Regions from separate parts of the Streptomyces sp. NBC_00425 genome, predicted to be linked through region 3. Evidence: riboswitches for the same ligand, from Rfam matches in the RefSeq annotation. Region 3 holds a riboswitch; each other region holds the start of a gene.

Region 1 (4,205 bases), 4.9 Mb from region 3:
CTCCAGTGCGGGCTGGTTGGTGGCCGCGTTGGGGATCCAGTCGATGGTCAGGCTCAGCTTCTTGCCGTCCTTCGCACGGATGCCGTCGCTGCCGGGCTTCCAACCGGCCGAGTCCAGCAGGGACTTCGCCTTGGCCGCGTCGAAGGACAGGTCCGAGGCGAGGTCGGTGTAGTCGGGCGTGGTGTGCGCGAGCACGCTGGTCGCCGCCTGAGTGCCGGTGGGGAATACGGTGTCGGCGATCTGCTGCCGGTCGATGGCGAACAGGATCGCCTGGCGCGCCTTGGCATCCTTGAGGACCGGCCGTGAGTTGTTGAACGCGAGGCCGAACACGACGCCGGGGTTGGCCCGCCGCTGGAGGGTGACCTGACCGCCCCTGAGCGCGGCCTCGTTGGCCCTGCCGACGCTGCTGGTCGCGTCGACCTGGCCGGACTGGAGACTGCCGGCTCGCACCCCCGCTTCCGGTACGACCCTGAAGACCAGCTTGTCCAGGTACGCCTCGCCCTTCTTGGTCCACAGCGAGGAACCCCAGGCGTATCCGGCGCGCTTGGCGAGAGTGAGCGACTGGTTCTGCACGTACTGCTTCAGTACGAAGGGCCCCGACCCGATCACCCCGTCACTGCACTTCTGCTGCGGGGTCTTCTTGACGCTCGCCGACGACTCGATGCCCAGCGAGTGCGTCGAAGTCGCCTGCAGGAACTGGGCGTTGGGCTGGCCGAAGGTCACCTTGACGGTGAGCGGGTCCACCGCGGTGGTGCTCTTGACGCCGCTCAGGTAGCCCTCGGCCAGGGCCCCCAGAGCGCCGAGCTTCGGCACCGCGTCGAAGTTGTCCTTGACCACCTGAGCGGTCAGCTTCGACCCGTCGCTGAAGGTGACGCCCGAGCGTAGATGGAAGGTGAATGTCGTGGTGTCGGAGCTGATGTCCCAGCTCTTCGCCAACCACGGCACGATCTTGCCGGTCCTGGGGTCCTGGTCCGTCAGGGAGTCCACGATCTGGCGCACCGAATAGATGGTCTCGTTGCTGGCGACCTGCTGCGGATCCACGCAGCCGGCGTCCGAGCCCACCGCGAAGGTCAGGGTGCCGCCGGACCCGGGCTGCCCGGTGCCGCTGCCGGCATCGCCGCCACCGGAGCCACAGGCGGTCAGCAGAACACTGGTGGTGACAAGGGCGGCCAGCGCCGCCCACCGGGCGGATCTGACATCGGGAAGTGCATTCACGGAGGGCTTCTCCTACTCGTGTCACCCGGCACGGAAGCCGTACGAGGCATGGCCGGACGTGGGCGTGCGGCCCCGGCCGAGCGACGCCGCCGGTGCCGGGGGAGCGCTGGACAGACAGGGATCAGGGGAAACGGAGCTCAAGAACAGACGGAGCTCAAGAACAGACGGAGCTCAAGAACAGACGGAGCTCAAGAACAGACGGAGCTCACAGACAGACGGAGCTCACAGACAGACGGAGATCAGGCGCAGGCGGGTGCGACGACGGCCGGCGCCGTGCCGCGACCAGCGGCGGGAAGGCCCGTCAGGCCCGACAGAGACAGCTGGCCGAGCGCTTGAGGTCGATGTGGCGCCGACGCGAGAGCCGGGAGAACACGGTGACGCCCGCGAGGCGGGCGCTTGGGGCACCACCGTGCCGCATGTCGGTCCTCCACATGTTCCGGCCCCGGTCACGGGGCCACGCGCTTGCGGAGATCATCGGTGATCCCCGCCGGGCTTTCACCTGGAGCACCCCACCGCGCGGGAGGGTTGCCGGTCAGCGAGCCAGGGCTTGACGCTGACACTCGATGCCGTTCGTGATCGTACGGAGGGTTCTTGTCGTAGGTCAATGCCGGAAAGCGACGCCTTGCAGGGGCAGTTGGACCGGCACCTTGTCGAGCTCAGGAACCGCCGCGCTCGCGGGGGATCTTCAGGCCGGCCTCGACGGACACCGGCAGCCGGTTCTCGGCCGGAGGCAGCGGGCAGGTGGCCAGGTCCGTGTAGGCGCACGGCAGGTTCGCGGCCCGGTTGAAGTCCAGGACGACCGTGCCGTCGGTGGCGGGTGGCTCCAGGGCGAGCGACCGGTTGGCGGCGTAGGTGGTGACTCCGGAGGTCGCGTCGGTGAACAGCACCATCAGCCGGCCCGCACCATGGCCGGGGAACGCGGTCAGGGACAGCTGGCGTCCGTCCAGCTCGAACTCGATCCTGCCCGGAGCGTCGTACACATGCTCAAGACCTTCCACGGCGGCGCCCACGGTGGTCGGTCGTGGCGTGTCGAAGGGGATGTAGCGGCCCGTGACCGCCCAGCGCGGGTCGGGGGCGTAGGCGGGCGTTCCGGTGAAGGCCGTGCGCAGCGGTGCGTCCGGGTGTCGGGGGCGCACGATGTCGTTGCCGCCGCGCTTGGCGACCTCGATGACGGCGTCCCCCCAGACGGCGTCGGCGCCCCCACGCTCGGGAAGGACGCCGAAGCGGTGTTCACCGCGCACCGGCTTTCCGTCGACGACCAGTTCCTCGCCGTCGTCGAGGTCTACGACGACTCCGTCGGGGCCGGTGCGCCACGCACCGGGCGCGTCCGGGAAACGCTGGGGCCGGTCGTCGAGCCAGTGCAGGCCGGTGATCGCCAGGAACCCGTGCGGGTCGGCGAGCCGGGCCTCCTGGGCGCGGTACCACTCCAGCCAACTCTCGGTGAAGGCATGGAAGTCGGTCGCGGTGGCCTCTGTGGTCACGGGTTCTCCTTCGTCACGGGGGTGCAGGGGTGCAGGGGGCCGGTCGGGCCGTCCGCTCTACCGGTGTGCTCAGCGGGCCAGGTCGCCTAGGAGTCGCCAGGTGCGTCGGCGGTGGGCTTCGCCCGCGATCTCGGTGGCCGAGAACACGACCTCGGTGGCGCCGGCGTCGCGGTAACGGCGTACCTCGGCCTCGACGGTCTTCTCGTCCCCGATCACGGCCAGGTCGCCGGCCCGCCGGCCGCCGGAGAGCTCGATGACCCGGGCGTAGGACGGGATCTGTTCGTAGAACGCGAGGTTCTCGGTGGCCGTCGCCCGTACCGCGTCCACGTCGTCGGTGACCACGCCGGGTACCAGGGCCACGATCCTGGGCGCGGGGCGGCCGGCGGCCTCGGCCGCGGCGGTCACGGCGGGCACGATGTGCTCCGCCAGGGCGCGCGGACCCGCCAGGTAGGGCAGGATCCCGTCCGCCAGCTCACCGCTGACCCGCAGCGCCTGCGGCCCCATCGCGGCGACCAGCAAGGGGACGCCGCTCTCGGCACCCGTTACGCGCGCCGAGAGCGGGGTGGTGGCGGTGAGCAGCTCGCCGTGGAAGTCGGCCGTGCCGGTCTCGGTCAACTGCCGCAGGGCGGTGAGGAATTCACGCAGCCGGGCGATGGGGCGTTCGAAGGGCAGGCCGAAGCCCTCCGTCAGCAGTTTCGTGCCCAGGGCCAGACCGAGGTGGTACCGGCCGTGGGTCGCGGCCTGGGCGGTCTGGGCCTGGCTGGAGACCAGCAGCGGGTGGCGGCCGAAGACGGGGATCGCGGAGGTGCCGACCTGCAGTCCGGGCACTTCCCGCCCGACGATCGCCGCGAGCTGGGGTGAGTCCGCACCGAAGGTCTGCCCGAACCAGGCCGACCGCAGGCCGGCGCCGGCGGCCTCCTGGGCCAGTTGCACGGTGGCGTCGACCTGGTTCGGCGCGTCGGACGCGTTGAGCGCTACTCCAACAGTCATGTCAGTCACAACCGGCGTCGGGCGAACCGGCATTCCGGTCCGTGTGTGACAGGTTCTTGTCATTCATGTGTACTCAGTCCTGAGTCGAAGAAGCATCCCGGTGTTCAGCCCGCCTGCCGCCGGTCCCGCGCGGTCCGGTGCGTGAGGGGTCCGCGCAGGCCGAGGTTCTCGCGCAGGGTGGTGCCGGTGTACTCGGTGCGGTAGATGCCGCGTTCCTGCAGTTCCGGGACGAGCAGGTCGACGATGTCGTCGAGGCCGTCGGGGACGAGGAAGGGCGTGACGTTGAAGCCGTCGACCGCGCCGTGCCGCACGAAGTGGGCGAACTTGTCGGCCAGGCCGGACGGAGTGCCGACGTGCCCGCGCTGCGGGCCGAGTGCGATGACGGTCTCGCGCAGCGACCAGCCGTGTGTCTCCGCCTTCGCCCGCCATTCGGCCACGACCGTGCGCGGGTCGGCGATGCGCCGCGCCCCGAAGGAGCCGTCGTTCTCGGCGACGACCGGATCCTCCTCGGGCAGTGGC
Region 2 (4,205 bases), 4.9 Mb from region 3:
GTGGACGCATGGGCCATCTGGAACCCCCAGTCCGCGATCGCGGTCAAGAACGGCGCGCGGATCCTGGTCAAGGGTCTCCCGCCGATCGACCAGACGAGCAGCTACTACGTCGCCAGTGACGCGTCGCTGAAGGACAAGACCAAGCGTGCCGCTCTCAGGGACGTCCTGAAGAGGCTGTCACGGGAGTTCGCCTGGGGTGTCAAGAACCCCGACAAGTACGCGCAGGCGCTCTCGAAGGAGCAGGGCATCCCACTGGCCGACGCCAAGGCGTCCCTGGCCGCCTACTCGAACCGGGTGACTCCGGTGGAGCAGTCGGACATCGAGCTGGAGCAGAAGCTCGCCGACGCCTTCCTGGAGGCGGGTCAGATCACCAAGAAGGTCGACGTCAAGTCGATCACCGACAACCTCCTCCCGGCCGGTTACGACAGCTCCCAGCTGAAGGTGACCCCATGAGCGCGCCACGGCGGCTCCACCTCAACGCCTTCCTCATGGAGGCGGGCCACCACGAGGCGGCGTGGCGCCTCCAGCACAGCAATCCCCGGGCGGACTTCGACCTGCGGCACTGGATCGAGCTGGCGCAGCTGGCCGAGAGCGCCAAGTTCGACTCGCTGTTCCTCGCGGACGGCCCCGCCCTCATCGGCACCGGCGAGTTCCGGCCGCCGGGCCAGCTCGAGCCGCTGACCCTGCTGACCGCGCTGTCCCAGGCGACGAGCAGGATCGGCCTCATCGCTACCGTGTCGTCGACGTACAACGAGCCGTACAACCTCGCCCGTCGGCTCGCCTCCGTCGACCACGTCAGCGGCGGCCGGGCCGGCTGGAACATCGTCACTTCGGCAGGGGCGGACGAGGCAGCCAACTTCGGCCTCGACAACCGCCCAGGCCACGCCGAACGCTACGCCAGGGCCGACGAGTTCCTGAAGGTCGCCAAGGCGCTGTGGGACAGTTGGGAGTCCGAGGCCGTCGTCGCGGACAGGACCACCGGACGCTACGCCCACCCCGAGCGGCTGCACCGGCTCGGCCACCAGGGCAGGTACTTCAAGGTGGCAGGCCCGCTCAACGTCGAGCGCCCGCCGCAGGGTTACCCGCTGCTCGTCCAGGCCGGCTCCTCGGAGGACGGCAAGGACTTCGCGGCCCGCCACGCCGAGGCCATCTTCACCGCCCACACCACGTACGAGCGCGCGGCCGCCTTCTACGCCGACATCAAGGCACGGACCAGGGCCGCGGGCCGCGACCCGCAGGGCGTGATCGTCCTGCCCGGCATCGTCCCGTACATCGGGTCGACCGAGGAGGAGGCCCGGGCGCTTGCGCGGCAGTTCGACGAGCTGCGCGTCCCGGAGTACGGGCTGCGCCAGCTGGCTGCCGTGTTCGAGACCGAGCCCTCGGCCTTCGCGCTCGACGAGCCCCTGCCGGAGTTCATCCTCGCCAGGCCGCAGCTGGAAGGCTCGCAGAGCCGCTCCGACCTGATCATCGATCTCGCGGTGCGCGAGCAGCTGACGGTCCGGCAGATCATCTCCCGGCTCGGCGGCGGGCGCGGCCACTTCGAGTTCGTCGGCACGCCCGAGCAGATCGCGCAGACCATCATCGCCTGGTTCGAGGGTGGTGCCGCGGACGGGTTCAACATCATGGCTCCCGCCCTGCCGTCGGGCCTCGCAGCCTTCGTCGAGCACGTACTGCCGATCCTGCGCGGCAAGGGGCTGTTCCGCGAGGAGTACGAAGGCACGACACTGCGCGAGCACTACGGGCTCCCGGTCCCGGCGAACCAGTTCCATGGCTGACCCGCTCGCGACTCCCGCCGCTTTCCGGAGCGGCGGGAGTCCGCCCGCGTGGCGGGTCGAGGGCTCCGCAAAACCGACGAAGACGGCTTCACCGCGGTGGCCGGGCTCGATCTGGGGACACCGGACGGCGTTCCGGTGACCGTGCGACAGGACAGATGCCAGACCTGGTTCCAGCGCGAGGCGTACTGCCCGACGGACGCGCTGCTCATCGGCACGTCAACCCGTGCCGACTCGTCCGGCGCCACCGTCGCCGCGTCCCGACGACCGACGTCGAGTCGTGGGTCGTACTGGTCCGACTCGACACCGTGCACCGCAGCCACCCGGACGCCGCCGCCTCGTCGCCCGACCGGCCTTCGGGCGGCCGCCTCGACCTCGGCGGCATCGAACGCCGCCACCGCACTCGCCGGCCTTTCCACCTGTTGGACCGGCGTTGACAAATGTTCGGGCCGTTGTCTTAACTACCGTCCAGAAAGGTCATGAGCGTCAGCGACAAGCCCTGGCTTGCTGACCGGCAACCCTCCCACCGCGGTGGGGTGCCCCAGGTGACGACCCGGCCGATGAAGTTTCGGTAAGCGCGAGGCCCCTGGGGCCGGAACAGTGACGGTGACACCATGTACGCAGCTCCCAGGACGGCCGCACGCCGCTCCCAGGGCTGCGTGCCGTCGTACGCGAACCTGTTCGTCGCCGACCGGGCCGTCGACCTTCTCCGCGTGAGCAGCGCACTGTGTACCGCACCGGGCCGTGCCCGCTGTCGGGGCTGACACCTCCCCGCAGCCCCCGCAGCCCCCGCACTTCCTGACGAACACCGCGCCCACGGTGTGCCGTTGTCCTTCCTGCCCCCCGGTACCCCCGCCGTCGTGTGCGCCGCCGCATGCCGCCGTGCTTCCGGGATGTTCCCACCCAGCCGGAGCCCATCATGAGTGAACCCCCTGGTGCCACCGTCACCCTCGCCGAGACGACGATCACCGACGATCCGTCAAAGTCCCTCATTGCACAGCGAGTTCGTCCGCTGCGGAGGCCAGGCCGTTGGATCGTCACCTCGGTCGTCCTGGTCCTGATCGCTCAGTTCGTGCACGGACTGGTCACCAACCCCTTCTACCAGTGGGACCGCTGGGGGTACTGGTTCCTGCGGCCGACCATCCTCGACGGACTGGTCATCACGCTCGAAGTCACCGCCTACAGCGCGGTGCTGGGCCTTGTCGGCGGCATCGTGCTCGCACTGGGCCGGCTCTCGAAGAGCCCGGTGCTGCGCGCGGCCAGCTGGACCTACGTCTGGGCGCTGCGTTCCATCCCGCTCATCGTCGTGCTGATCTTCCTCTACAACTTCAGCGCCCTGTACGCGACATTGAGCGTCGGCATCCCTTTCGGCCCGGCCTTCTTCTCCTTCGACGAGTCGAGACTGGCCACCGACATGGTCGTCGCCGTCATAGGCCTCAGTCTCAACGAGGCCGCCTATGCGGCCGAGGTGGTCCGCGGCGGCATCCTCTCCGTCGACCAGGGGCAGCACGAGGCGGCCGCGGCGCTCGGCCTGCCCAAGGGCTACCAGTTCCGCAGGATCGTCTTCCCGCAGGCGCTGCGCTCGATCATCCCGAACTACGTCAACCAGCTCATCGGCCTCATCAAGGGCACCTCGCTGGTCTTCTACGTCTCCCTGCTCGACCTGTTCGGCTCCGCGCAGACCATGGGCTCCACCTACCCCGGCGACACCGTGCCGCTGCTGCTGGTCGTCACCGTCTGGTACCTGATCCTGACCAGCGTCGTCTCCGTCGTCCAGTTCTACGTCGAGCGGCACTACGCCCGCGGTGCCACCCGCAGCCTGCCGCCGACGCCGCTGCAGAAGCTCCGCACCGGTCTGACCGACCTGCGGGCCCGTATCCGCCGGGAGGCCGCCGTATGACCGCCGAAACGCTCGAAGCCCTGGCGGACGTCGAGCCCGCCACCGTCGAGGTGCACAACGTGCACAAGTGGTACGGCGCCCACCGGGTACTGGACGGCGTCGACCTGACCGTCCGCCCCGGCGAGGTCACCGTCATCCTGGGCCCTTCCGGCTCCGGCAAGTCCACCCTGCTGCGGGTCATCAACCACCTGGAGAAGCCCGAGATCGGCCACGTCAGCATCAACGGCGAGCTGATCGGCGTGAAGCGGCACGGCGACCGAAGGCAGACGGGGGTCCCCCCGGCCCAAGGCCGGGGGAGGCTGAAGGAGCTGAGCGAGCGGGCCATCCTCACCCAGCGCGGCCGGATCGGCTTCGTCTTCCAGAACTTCAACCTGTTCCCCCACCTGACCGTTCTGGACAACGTGGCCGCCGCCCCGGTCGCCACGGGGAGGCTCTCCAAGTCGGAGGCCCAGAAACTCGCCCGCGAACTCCTCGACCGGGTCGGCCTCGCCGACAGGACCGGCGCCTACCCGCGCCAGCTGTCCGGCGGCCAG
Region 3 (4,205 bases):
GACGTGCGAGATCCGGAATGTGGCGCAAATTCGCCAGAATTCAGGGCAAGTCGGGCCCCGCGAAAGCCACAAAAGCCACGAAAGCAGCGCGTACTTTGGCTGCTTCTTGTCGGGCACGGGCGGAAATAAAAGGCTCCGGAACCGGTGATCAGGACCGGGTTCCCCAACTGTACCGCGCTCAACCACTCTGAATTGCCCCCTCCGCTTCTATCGCGGAGAGGGCAATTCGATGAACTCTCGGTAATCGCTGTTACCGACGGTTACTACCGGCGGGTACTGACCAGCGGTCAGCCACCTGCGACGGCCGGAATGATCGAGATGCCGGCGCCGGCCGGAGTCGCCGTCTCGAGACCCTGCTCGAAACGGACGTCGTCGTCGTTCACGTACACGTTGACGAACCGGCGCAGCTTGCCCTGGTCGTCCAGGACGCGCGCGGCGATGCCGGTGTGGTTCTTCTCCAGGTCGGAGATGACCTCGCCGAGGGTCGCGCCCTCGGCCGAGACCTCGGCCCGGCCGCCGGTGTAGGTGCGCAGGATGGTCGGGATGCGAACAGTGACGCTCATGATGCGAGGCCAGCCTCTCGGAAAGAGTCCAGGTTCGGGCGGATGGTCGCGGTGAGTCCGGTGCCGGCCACCGCGTCCAGGGTCTTCAGGCCGTCGCCGGTGTTCAGGACGACGGTGGTCTTCGTCGGGTCCAGCAGACCGTTCTCGATCAACTTCTTCGTCACGCCCACGGTCACGCCGCCTGCCGTCTCCGCGAAGATGCCCTCGGTGCGCGCCAGCAGCTTGATCGCGTCGACGACCTGCTCGTCGTTCACGTCCTCCACCGCGCCGCCGGTCCGCCGCGCGATGTCGAGGACGTACGGGCCGTCCGCCGGGTTGCCGATGGCCAGCGACTTGGCGATGGTGTTCGGCTTCTGGGGGCGGACCACGTCGTGCCCGGCCTTGTAGGCGACGGACACCGGGGAGCAGCCCTCCGCCTGCGCGCCGAAGATCTTGTACGGCCTGTCCTCGACCAGCCCGAGCTTGATCAGCTCCTGCAGGCCCTTGTCGATCTTCGTGAGCTGGGAGCCGGACGCGATGGGCACCACCAGCTGGTCGGGCAGCTGCCAGCCGAGCTGCTCGCAGATCTCGTACGCCAGCGTCTTCGAGCCCTCGGCGTAGTACGGCCGCAGGTTGACGTTGACGAAGCCCCAGCCCTCGCCCGCCGGGTCGCCGATGAGCTCGGAGCAGAAGCGGTTGACGTCGTCGTAGTTGCCCTCGATGCCGACGAGCTCGCCGCCGTAGATCGCGGCCATGACGACCTTGCCCTGCTCCAGGTCGTGCGGGATGAACACGCACGAGCGGAACCCGGCGCGGGCCGCGGCGGCGCCCACGGCGCCGGCCAGGTTGCCGGTGGAGGAGCAGGAGAGCGTGGTGAAGCCGAACGCGCGGGCGGCCTCGATGGCCTGGGCGACGACCCGGTCCTTGAAGGAGTGGGTCGGGTTGCCGGAGTCGTCCTTGACGAAGAGCCTGCCGACGTCGACGCCCAGCTCGCGGGCGAGGTTGTCGGCCTGCACGAGCTTGGTCCAGCCGGGGTTGATGTTCGGCTTGTCGGCCACGTCCGCCGGGACCGGCAGCAGCGGCGCGTAGCGCCAGATGTTCGCGGGTCCCGCCTCGATGCGCCCCCGCAGCTTCTCCGTGTCGTAGGAGGAGAAGTCGTACGCGATCTCGAGCGGGCCGAAACACTCCTCGCACGCGAAGACCGGACCGAGGGGGACGCGGTGGCCGCACTCGCGGCAGCTCAACGCGGTGGCCGGACCGAGGTCGACAGCGGGGGTCGTGGAGTCCGTGGTGCTTGCAACAGTCTGCGCAGCCATGTGAGGCGAGGCCCTTTCTCCTCATCTTCCTCACGACGCACTTCGCCGTGAGACGGATTTGGCACCTTCCCGAGCCGGGAGCCTCGCTGAACGATCAACACTGATCTACGAGAACCGACTGGAGGGTTGCCGGGGCTTCATCGGGCCGTGTCCCTCTGCCCCTCTGGATGAGCGGTATTCGGTTGTTGATCTGTGTACGCCGACGACCCTGACATGCGATGGTCACCCGCGTTGTTCAAGACTGTAACCGAAGGCCAGGACAGTTGAGATAGTCGTCCGAACCGCGAGATGGATCACGCAGGACCGTACTCGCCGAGAGAACGCAGAGGAGCCGCCGACGTGCTGGAAGAAGTCGAGCGCTGGCTGAGCACCCGTTCCTGGTCCCTGACGGACCGCCCACTGCACCGGATTCTCGCCGCCAAACAGCGCACGGGCCAGTCGGTGAGCGTCGTGCTGCCCGCGCTCAACGAGGAGGAGACGGTCGGCGAGATCGTCGCCGTGATCCGCCACGACCTCATGCAGCAGGTCCCGCTCGTCGACGAGATCGTCGTCGTCGACTCCGGATCGACCGACCGCACGTCCGAGGTCGCCGCGGCGGCGGGCGCGCGTGTCGTCCACCGCGACGAGATACTCCCCCGCCTGCCCGCCGTGCCCGGCAAGGGCGAGGTGCTGTGGCGTTCGCTGCTGGTCACCCGCGGGGACGTGGTCTGCTTCATCGACGCCGACCTGCGGGAGTTCTCCTCCGACTTCGTCTCGGGGATCGTCGGCCCGCTGCTCACCGATCCGGGCGTGGACCTGGTCAAGGCCATGTACGACCGTCCGCTGGGCGCCGCGGCCGGTCAGGGCGGACGGGTCACCGAGCTGATGGCCCGCCCCCTGCTCAACATGCACTGGCCGCAGCTCGCCGGGTTCGTGCAGCCGCTCGGCGGCGAGTACGCGGCCCGCCGGAGCCTGCTGGAGCAGCTGCCCTTCCCCGTGGGGTACGGCGTGGAACTGGGCATGCTGGTCGACGCCCTGCACCTGGTGGGCCTCGACGCCCTCGCCCAGGTCGACGTCGGCGTGCGCAAGCACCGTCACCAGGACGGTCAGGCGCTGGGCCGGATGGCGGCGGCGATCTACCGCACCGCCCAGCTGCGGCTGGCCCGCGGCCATCTCGTCCGCCCCGCCCTCACCCAGTTCGAGCGCGGCCCGGACGGCTTCGAGCCGCACACCTACTCCGTCGACACGGAGGAACGCCCCCCGATGACGGACATCGCGGAGTACGCGCGACGCAGGGTGGCCTGAGCACGACGCACCCGGTCTCGTGCGCAGGGCGGCGGCAGCGGCGACACGGCCGGATACGGCCGGATACGACCCCTCCACGCAGCGCGACCGTACGTTTGAGCGTTTACAGAGCGGGCTAGGTTGAGGCGTATGGCTTCCACGCACGACACGTCTGCCGCCCGGGGTGCCGAGGTGCTGGTCGCGTCCAACCGCGGTCCGGTCTCCTACGAGGTACGCGAGGACGGCTCGCTGCACGCCAAACGCGGCGGCGGCGGACTGGTCTCCGGCCTGTCGGCCATCGGACCCGACGCGGGCGCCCTCTGGGTGTGCTCGGCGCTCTCCGACGGCGACCGCGAGGCGGTCCGGCGCGGGGTCGGCGAGGAGGGCGTGCGCATGCTGCCCGTCCCCGCCGACGTGCACGCCGACGCGTACAACGGCATCGCCAACTCGGTGCTCTGGTTCGTCCACCACCTGCTGTACCAGACCCCGCTGGAGCCGGTCTTCGACGCGGAGTTCCGCCGCCAGTGGGCCTCGTACGAGACGTACAACCGGGCCTTCGCCGAGGCGCTCGCGCAGGAGGCGGCGGACGGCGCGGCCGTGCTGGTCCAGGACTACCACCTGTGCCTCGTCCCCGGCATGCTCCGCGAACTCCGTCCCGACCTGCGGATCGGGCACTTCTCGCACACGCCCTGGGCGCCCACGGACTACTTCGCCCTGCTCCCGCGGGACATCCGTGAGCAGCTGCTGCGAGGCATGCTCGGAGCGGACCGGCTGGGCTTCCTCACCCGGCGCTGGGCGGACGCCTTCACCGCGTGCTGCGAGCAGTCCACCGGGGGCCTGGGCGGCACCGAGGTGGGCGTGCACGGGCTCGGCGCGGACGCAGACTTCCTGCGCGAGCGCTCGCACCGGCCGGACGTCGAGGAGCGCATGGCGTCCCTGCGCGAGGAGATCGGCGAGGGGCGCAAGGCGATCGTCCGCGTGGACCGCACCGAGCTGTCCAAGAACATCGTGCGCGGGCTCCTGGCCTACCGGCAGCTGCTCGACGACCACCCGCAGTGGCGCGAACGCGTCGTCCACGTGGCCT
Region 4 (4,205 bases), 1.7 Mb from region 3:
CTCGGCGTCGCCTGGGTCACGATGTACATGATCACGCTGGTCGGCGGTGGCAACGACCTGTGGGCCACCCACTTCCACCTGTCGATCAACTCGATCACCTGGTTCGTCCGGATCTTCTTCTTCGTCGGACCGGTCCTCGCGTACATCCTCACCAAGCGGATCTGCCTCGGTCTGCAGCGCCGCGACAAGGACAAGGTGCTGCACGGCCGGGAGACCGGCACCATCAAGCGCCTGCCGCACGGTGAGTTCATCGAGATCCACGAGCCGCTCAGCCAGGAGCAGCTGCACACGCTCACGGCGCACGAGCAGTACGAGCCGGCCGCGATCGGCGCCACGGTCGACGACAACGGCGTCGAGCGCAAGGTGACGGGCAAGGAGAAGCTCCGCGCCAAGATCAGCGGAGCGTACTTCGGCGAGGACCAGCAGATCCCGAAGCCCACCGTCGAGGAGTACAAGGAGATCACGAGCGGCCACGGCCACCACTGATCGTCGAGGCGTCGCCACGCCACGGTGAAAGGGCCCCGTCCGGTTGTCGGACGGGGCCCTTTGCCGTGCCCGTCGGCTGGATAGGGTGGGCACACACGTCTTCCACGGCACCCACGGAAGATCCGTACGACACCCAGGAGCGGCTGATGAGCGCTGTGACCCCCGCTGGAGGCGACACCGCGGCGGGCCGTTCCTGGCCCGAGGTGCTGAACGGTCTGCTGTACGGCCGCGACCAAGGCGCGGACGCCACGTTCTGGGCGCTGGACCGGATCATGCGCGGCGAGGCCACCGACGCGCAGATCGCCGGGTTCGTGGTGGCGCTGCGGGCCAAGGGCGAGACCGTCGAGGAGATCAACGGGCTGGTCCGGGCGATGTACGAGCACGCCAACCTGATCGAGGTGCCGGGGCCGACCGTCGACATCGTCGGCACGGGCGGCGACGGCGCGAAGACGGTCAACATCTCCACGATGTCGGCGATCGTCGTGGCCGGTGCGGGCGCCACGGTCGTCAAGCACGGCAACCGGGCCGCGTCCTCCGCGTCCGGCGCCTCGGACGTGCTGGAGAAGCTCGGCGTCAACCTGGAGCTGACCCCGCGCCGGGTGGCCGAGGTGGCGCAGGAGGCCGGGATCACCTTCTGCTTCGCGATCAAGTTCCATCCGGCGCTGCGTCATGTCGGCGCGGCGCGCGGGCAGTTGGGCATCCGCACGGTGTTCAACATCCTCGGCCCGCTGACCAACCCCGCCAAGGTGCGGGCACAGGCCGTCGGCGTCGCCGATCCGCTCATGGCGCCGGTCGTCGCGGGCGTCTTCGCCGAACGCGGCAACTCGTCCCTGGTCTTCCGGGGCGACGACGGCCTCGACGAGCTGACCACGACGGCCACCTCCCGTGTGTGGGTGGTGCGCGACGGCAAGGTCACCGAGGAGACCTTCGACCCGCGGGACGTCGGTCTCGACCTCGTGCCGGTGGAGGCCCTGCGGGGCGGGGACCCCTCGTACAACGCCGAGGTCGCCCGCCGTCTGCTGGAGGGTGAGCGCGGCCCGGTGCGCGACGCCGTCGTGCTGAACTCGGCGGCCGCGCTCGTGGCGCTCGAACCGGGCGGCGGGACGCTGGCCGAGGAGATCCGGGCCGGCATGGCGCGGGCCGCGGAATCACTCGACTCCGGTGCGGCCAAGCGGGCGCTGGAGCGCTGGGTCGCGGCCAGCAACGCCTGACGGCCGTGAGACGCGGTCCCGCCATCCGGACACGGGTTGCGGGACCGTGATCGGCTCGCGTAGGTTCCTGTACCAGGTCATGAGTGACAGTCATGAGGCCCCGGCCGACTGTCCGGCAACCCTCCGTCCGTGGCGGGGTGCCCCGGGTGAAGACCAGGTCGTGGGCAACGAGGTCCACGGCAAGCGCGGATCCCTCGCACTCTTTCGAGTGAGAACGCCAGGGGTCCTGGGTCGTCCGAGGGAGTCTCCTGTGAGCCAGCGAATGCGATAGGGCGTAGAGCCCCGCCTCCGCACCCCCCTTTCACCTTCCTCCGTGCTCGAGCCATGTCCGCTCGCACGGCGGTTCCCCCTTTCCTCTCACGGGAGTTCGCCATGTCCGTCTCCACCGCTGCCGTCACCCGCCCCGTTTGTGCCCCGCTGGACGTTCTGGGCCGGGATGTCACCGTCCCGCTCGTCACCGGCGGCGAGGTCGCCTACGCGGCCCTCGACTACGCGGCCAGCGCCCCCGCCCTCCAGCGCGTCTGGGACGACGTCGCCGCCTACGCCCCGTACTACGGCAGCGTGCACCGCGGCGCCGGCTACCTCTCCCAGCTCTCCACGGACCTCTTCGAGAACGCCCGCAGGACCGTCGCCGAGTTCCTCGACTGCCGCCCCGACGACCAGCTGGTCTTCACCCGCTCGACGACGGACTCCCTGAACCTGCTGGCCCGCGCCCTGCCCGCCGACTGCCAGGTCTTCGTCTTCGAGACCGAGCACCACGCCTCGCTGCTGCCCTGGCAGGACGCCCGGGTCTCCTGCCTCGACGCCCCGCGCACCCCGGGCCAGGCCGTGGAGACCCTGGAGCGGGCCCTCGCCGCCCGGGACCCGCACGGCCCGGCGCTGGTCTGCGTCACCGGCGCCTCGAACGTCACCGGTGAGCTGTGGCCGGTGCGCGAGCTCGCGGCGGCGGCGCACGCCCACGGCGCCCGGATCGTCCTGGACGCCGCCCAGCTGGCCCCGCACCACCCGGTGTCGGTCCAGGACCTCGACGTCGACTGGATCGCGTTCTCCGGCCACAAGCTGTACGCCCCCTTCGGCTCCGGCGTGCTGGCCGGCCGCGCGGACTGGCTGGTCGCGGCGGACCCGTACCTCGCGGGCGGCGGCGCGAGCCGCAAGGTCACCCGGCGCGAGGACGGGGGAGTGGACGTGGAGTGGCACGAGAGCGCGGCCCGCCACGAGGCCGGCTCCCCGAACGTGATCGGCGCCTACTCCATCGCGTCGGCCTGCAAGGCCCTCACCGAGGCCGGCTTCGACGCCCTGGTCGCACGGGAGCGGCACCTGATCGAGAAGGTGCGCACCGGCCTCGCGGAGGTCCCGGAGGTCCGGGTCCTGTCCCTCTTCGGCGACGACGCCCCGCGCGTCGGCGTGATCTCCTTCGTCGTCGAGGGCTGGAACAGCTCCCACTTCGCCGCGGCCCTGTCCGCCGAGTACGGCATCGGCGTCCGCGACGGCCTCTTCTGCGCCCACCCCCTGGTCCGCACCCTCCTGGGCGGCGCCCCCGAGGCGCAGGGCGAGTGCGGCGCCCCCGACGCGGCTCCGGGCGAGAGGTCCCTCAACGCCATCCGGGTGAGCTTCGGCGCGGGCACCCCCGACGAGCACGTCGAACGCTTCGTGACCGCGGTCCGCGAGCTGGTGACCGACGGCGCGAAGTGGCGGTACCGCACGGAGGACGGCCGCTGCGTCCCGGCGGTGGACTGACCCCGCCGACCACGCGGCGCCCCTGCGTCCCGGTGGGGAAACCCCCTCAGGGGCGCGGGGAGCTGCGCGGCCGGGCGCCCGACCCGCGGAGTCTACGAGTCCAGGCCGATGGCGAACGCCGCCTCGAGGTCGTGCTGCGAGTACGTGCGGAACGCGACGTGGGTGTCCGTCCCCTCGACCCCGGGGATCTTGCTGATGCTGCCCGGGATGACCTCGGCGAGGTCCTCGTGCTGCTTCACCCGGACCATCGCGATGAGGTCGTAGGTCCCCGTCACGGAGAAGACCTCGCTCACGGACTCCAGCGAGGCGATCCGCTCGGCGATCTCGGGGATCCGGTCCACGCTGGTCTTGATGAGGACGATCGCGGTGATCACGGCTGGTTCTCTCCCTCGGAGGCCGGAGCTGGGGCGGCCCTCACTCTAGCCGCCCGCCTGTCGCCGGCCGCCGCCCTTCCCGGGCGGCCCGGCGGACCCTTCCCGATCCCGAAACGCGCCCACGCGTAGAGGAGCCCCAGGCCGAAGCCCACCAGGTGCGCCAGATAGGCCACCCCCGGGCCCCTGGGCGCCTGTCCCGCCGCCATCCACTGCACGGCCGCCCAGAAGGGCAGCACGACCCACGCCGGGAAGCGCAGCGGCAGGAAGAACAGGAACGGAAGGAGGCTGGTGACCCGCGCCCGGGGGAACAGGTACAGAAACGCGCCGAGCACCGCGGAGATCGCCCCGGAGGCGCCGACCAGGGACTGCGACGACCCGGCGTCGGCGGCGGCGTAGC

Evidence for each region. A riboswitch is a leader RNA that binds a small molecule or an ion and turns the genes downstream of it on or off. The one in region 3 is predicted to bind S-adenosylmethionine.
Region 1: linked by a shared signal. The riboswitch ahead of OHS82_RS01925 (putative leader peptide) and the one ahead of thrC (threonine synthase) in region 3 are both predicted to bind S-adenosylmethionine.
Region 2: linked by a shared signal. The riboswitch ahead of OHS82_RS01875 (amino acid ABC transporter permease) and the one ahead of thrC (threonine synthase) in region 3 are both predicted to bind S-adenosylmethionine.
Region 4: linked by a shared signal. The riboswitch ahead of OHS82_RS30895 (aminotransferase class V-fold PLP-dependent enzyme) and the one ahead of thrC (threonine synthase) in region 3 are both predicted to bind S-adenosylmethionine.

The regions. Positions count from the first base shown of each region.
Region 1 covers NZ_CP107928.1:440,026-444,230, reverse strand. Annotated here, with positions in the region: gene OHS82_RS01930 (ABC transporter substrate-binding protein) at 1-1,215, opposite strand, end outside; gene OHS82_RS01925 (putative leader peptide) at 1,517-1,633, opposite strand; SAM riboswitch class IV at 1,669-1,783, opposite strand; gene OHS82_RS01920 (DUF1684 domain-containing protein) at 1,872-2,696, opposite strand; gene OHS82_RS01915 (LLM class F420-dependent oxidoreductase) at 2,766-3,686, opposite strand; gene OHS82_RS01910 (NtaA/DmoA family FMN-dependent monooxygenase) at 3,791-4,205, opposite strand, start outside.
Region 2 covers NZ_CP107928.1:429,251-433,455, reverse strand. Annotated here, with positions in the region: gene OHS82_RS01885 (aliphatic sulfonate ABC transporter substrate-binding protein) at 1-453, shown strand, start outside; gene OHS82_RS01880 (LLM class flavin-dependent oxidoreductase) at 450-1,775, shown strand; SAM riboswitch class IV at 2,248-2,356, shown strand; gene OHS82_RS01875 (amino acid ABC transporter permease) at 2,692-3,672, shown strand; gene OHS82_RS01870 (amino acid ABC transporter ATP-binding protein) at 3,669-4,205, shown strand, end outside.
Region 3 covers NZ_CP107928.1:5,342,505-5,346,709, reverse strand. Annotated here, with positions in the region: gene OHS82_RS23145 (MoaD/ThiS family protein) at 288-563, opposite strand; gene thrC (threonine synthase) at 560-1,858, opposite strand; SAM riboswitch class I at 1,877-2,032, opposite strand; gene OHS82_RS23135 (glucosyl-3-phosphoglycerate synthase) at 2,198-3,142, shown strand; gene OHS82_RS23130 (alpha,alpha-trehalose-phosphate synthase (UDP-forming)) at 3,272-4,205, shown strand, end outside.
Region 4 covers NZ_CP107928.1:7,043,300-7,047,504, forward strand. Annotated here, with positions in the region: gene qcrB (cytochrome bc1 complex cytochrome b subunit) at 1-486, shown strand, start outside; gene trpD (anthranilate phosphoribosyltransferase) at 633-1,697, shown strand; SAM riboswitch class IV at 1,773-1,889, shown strand; gene OHS82_RS30895 (aminotransferase class V-fold PLP-dependent enzyme) at 2,070-3,434, shown strand; gene OHS82_RS30900 (Lrp/AsnC family transcriptional regulator) at 3,527-3,808, opposite strand; gene OHS82_RS30905 (rhomboid family intramembrane serine protease) at 3,805-4,205, opposite strand, start outside.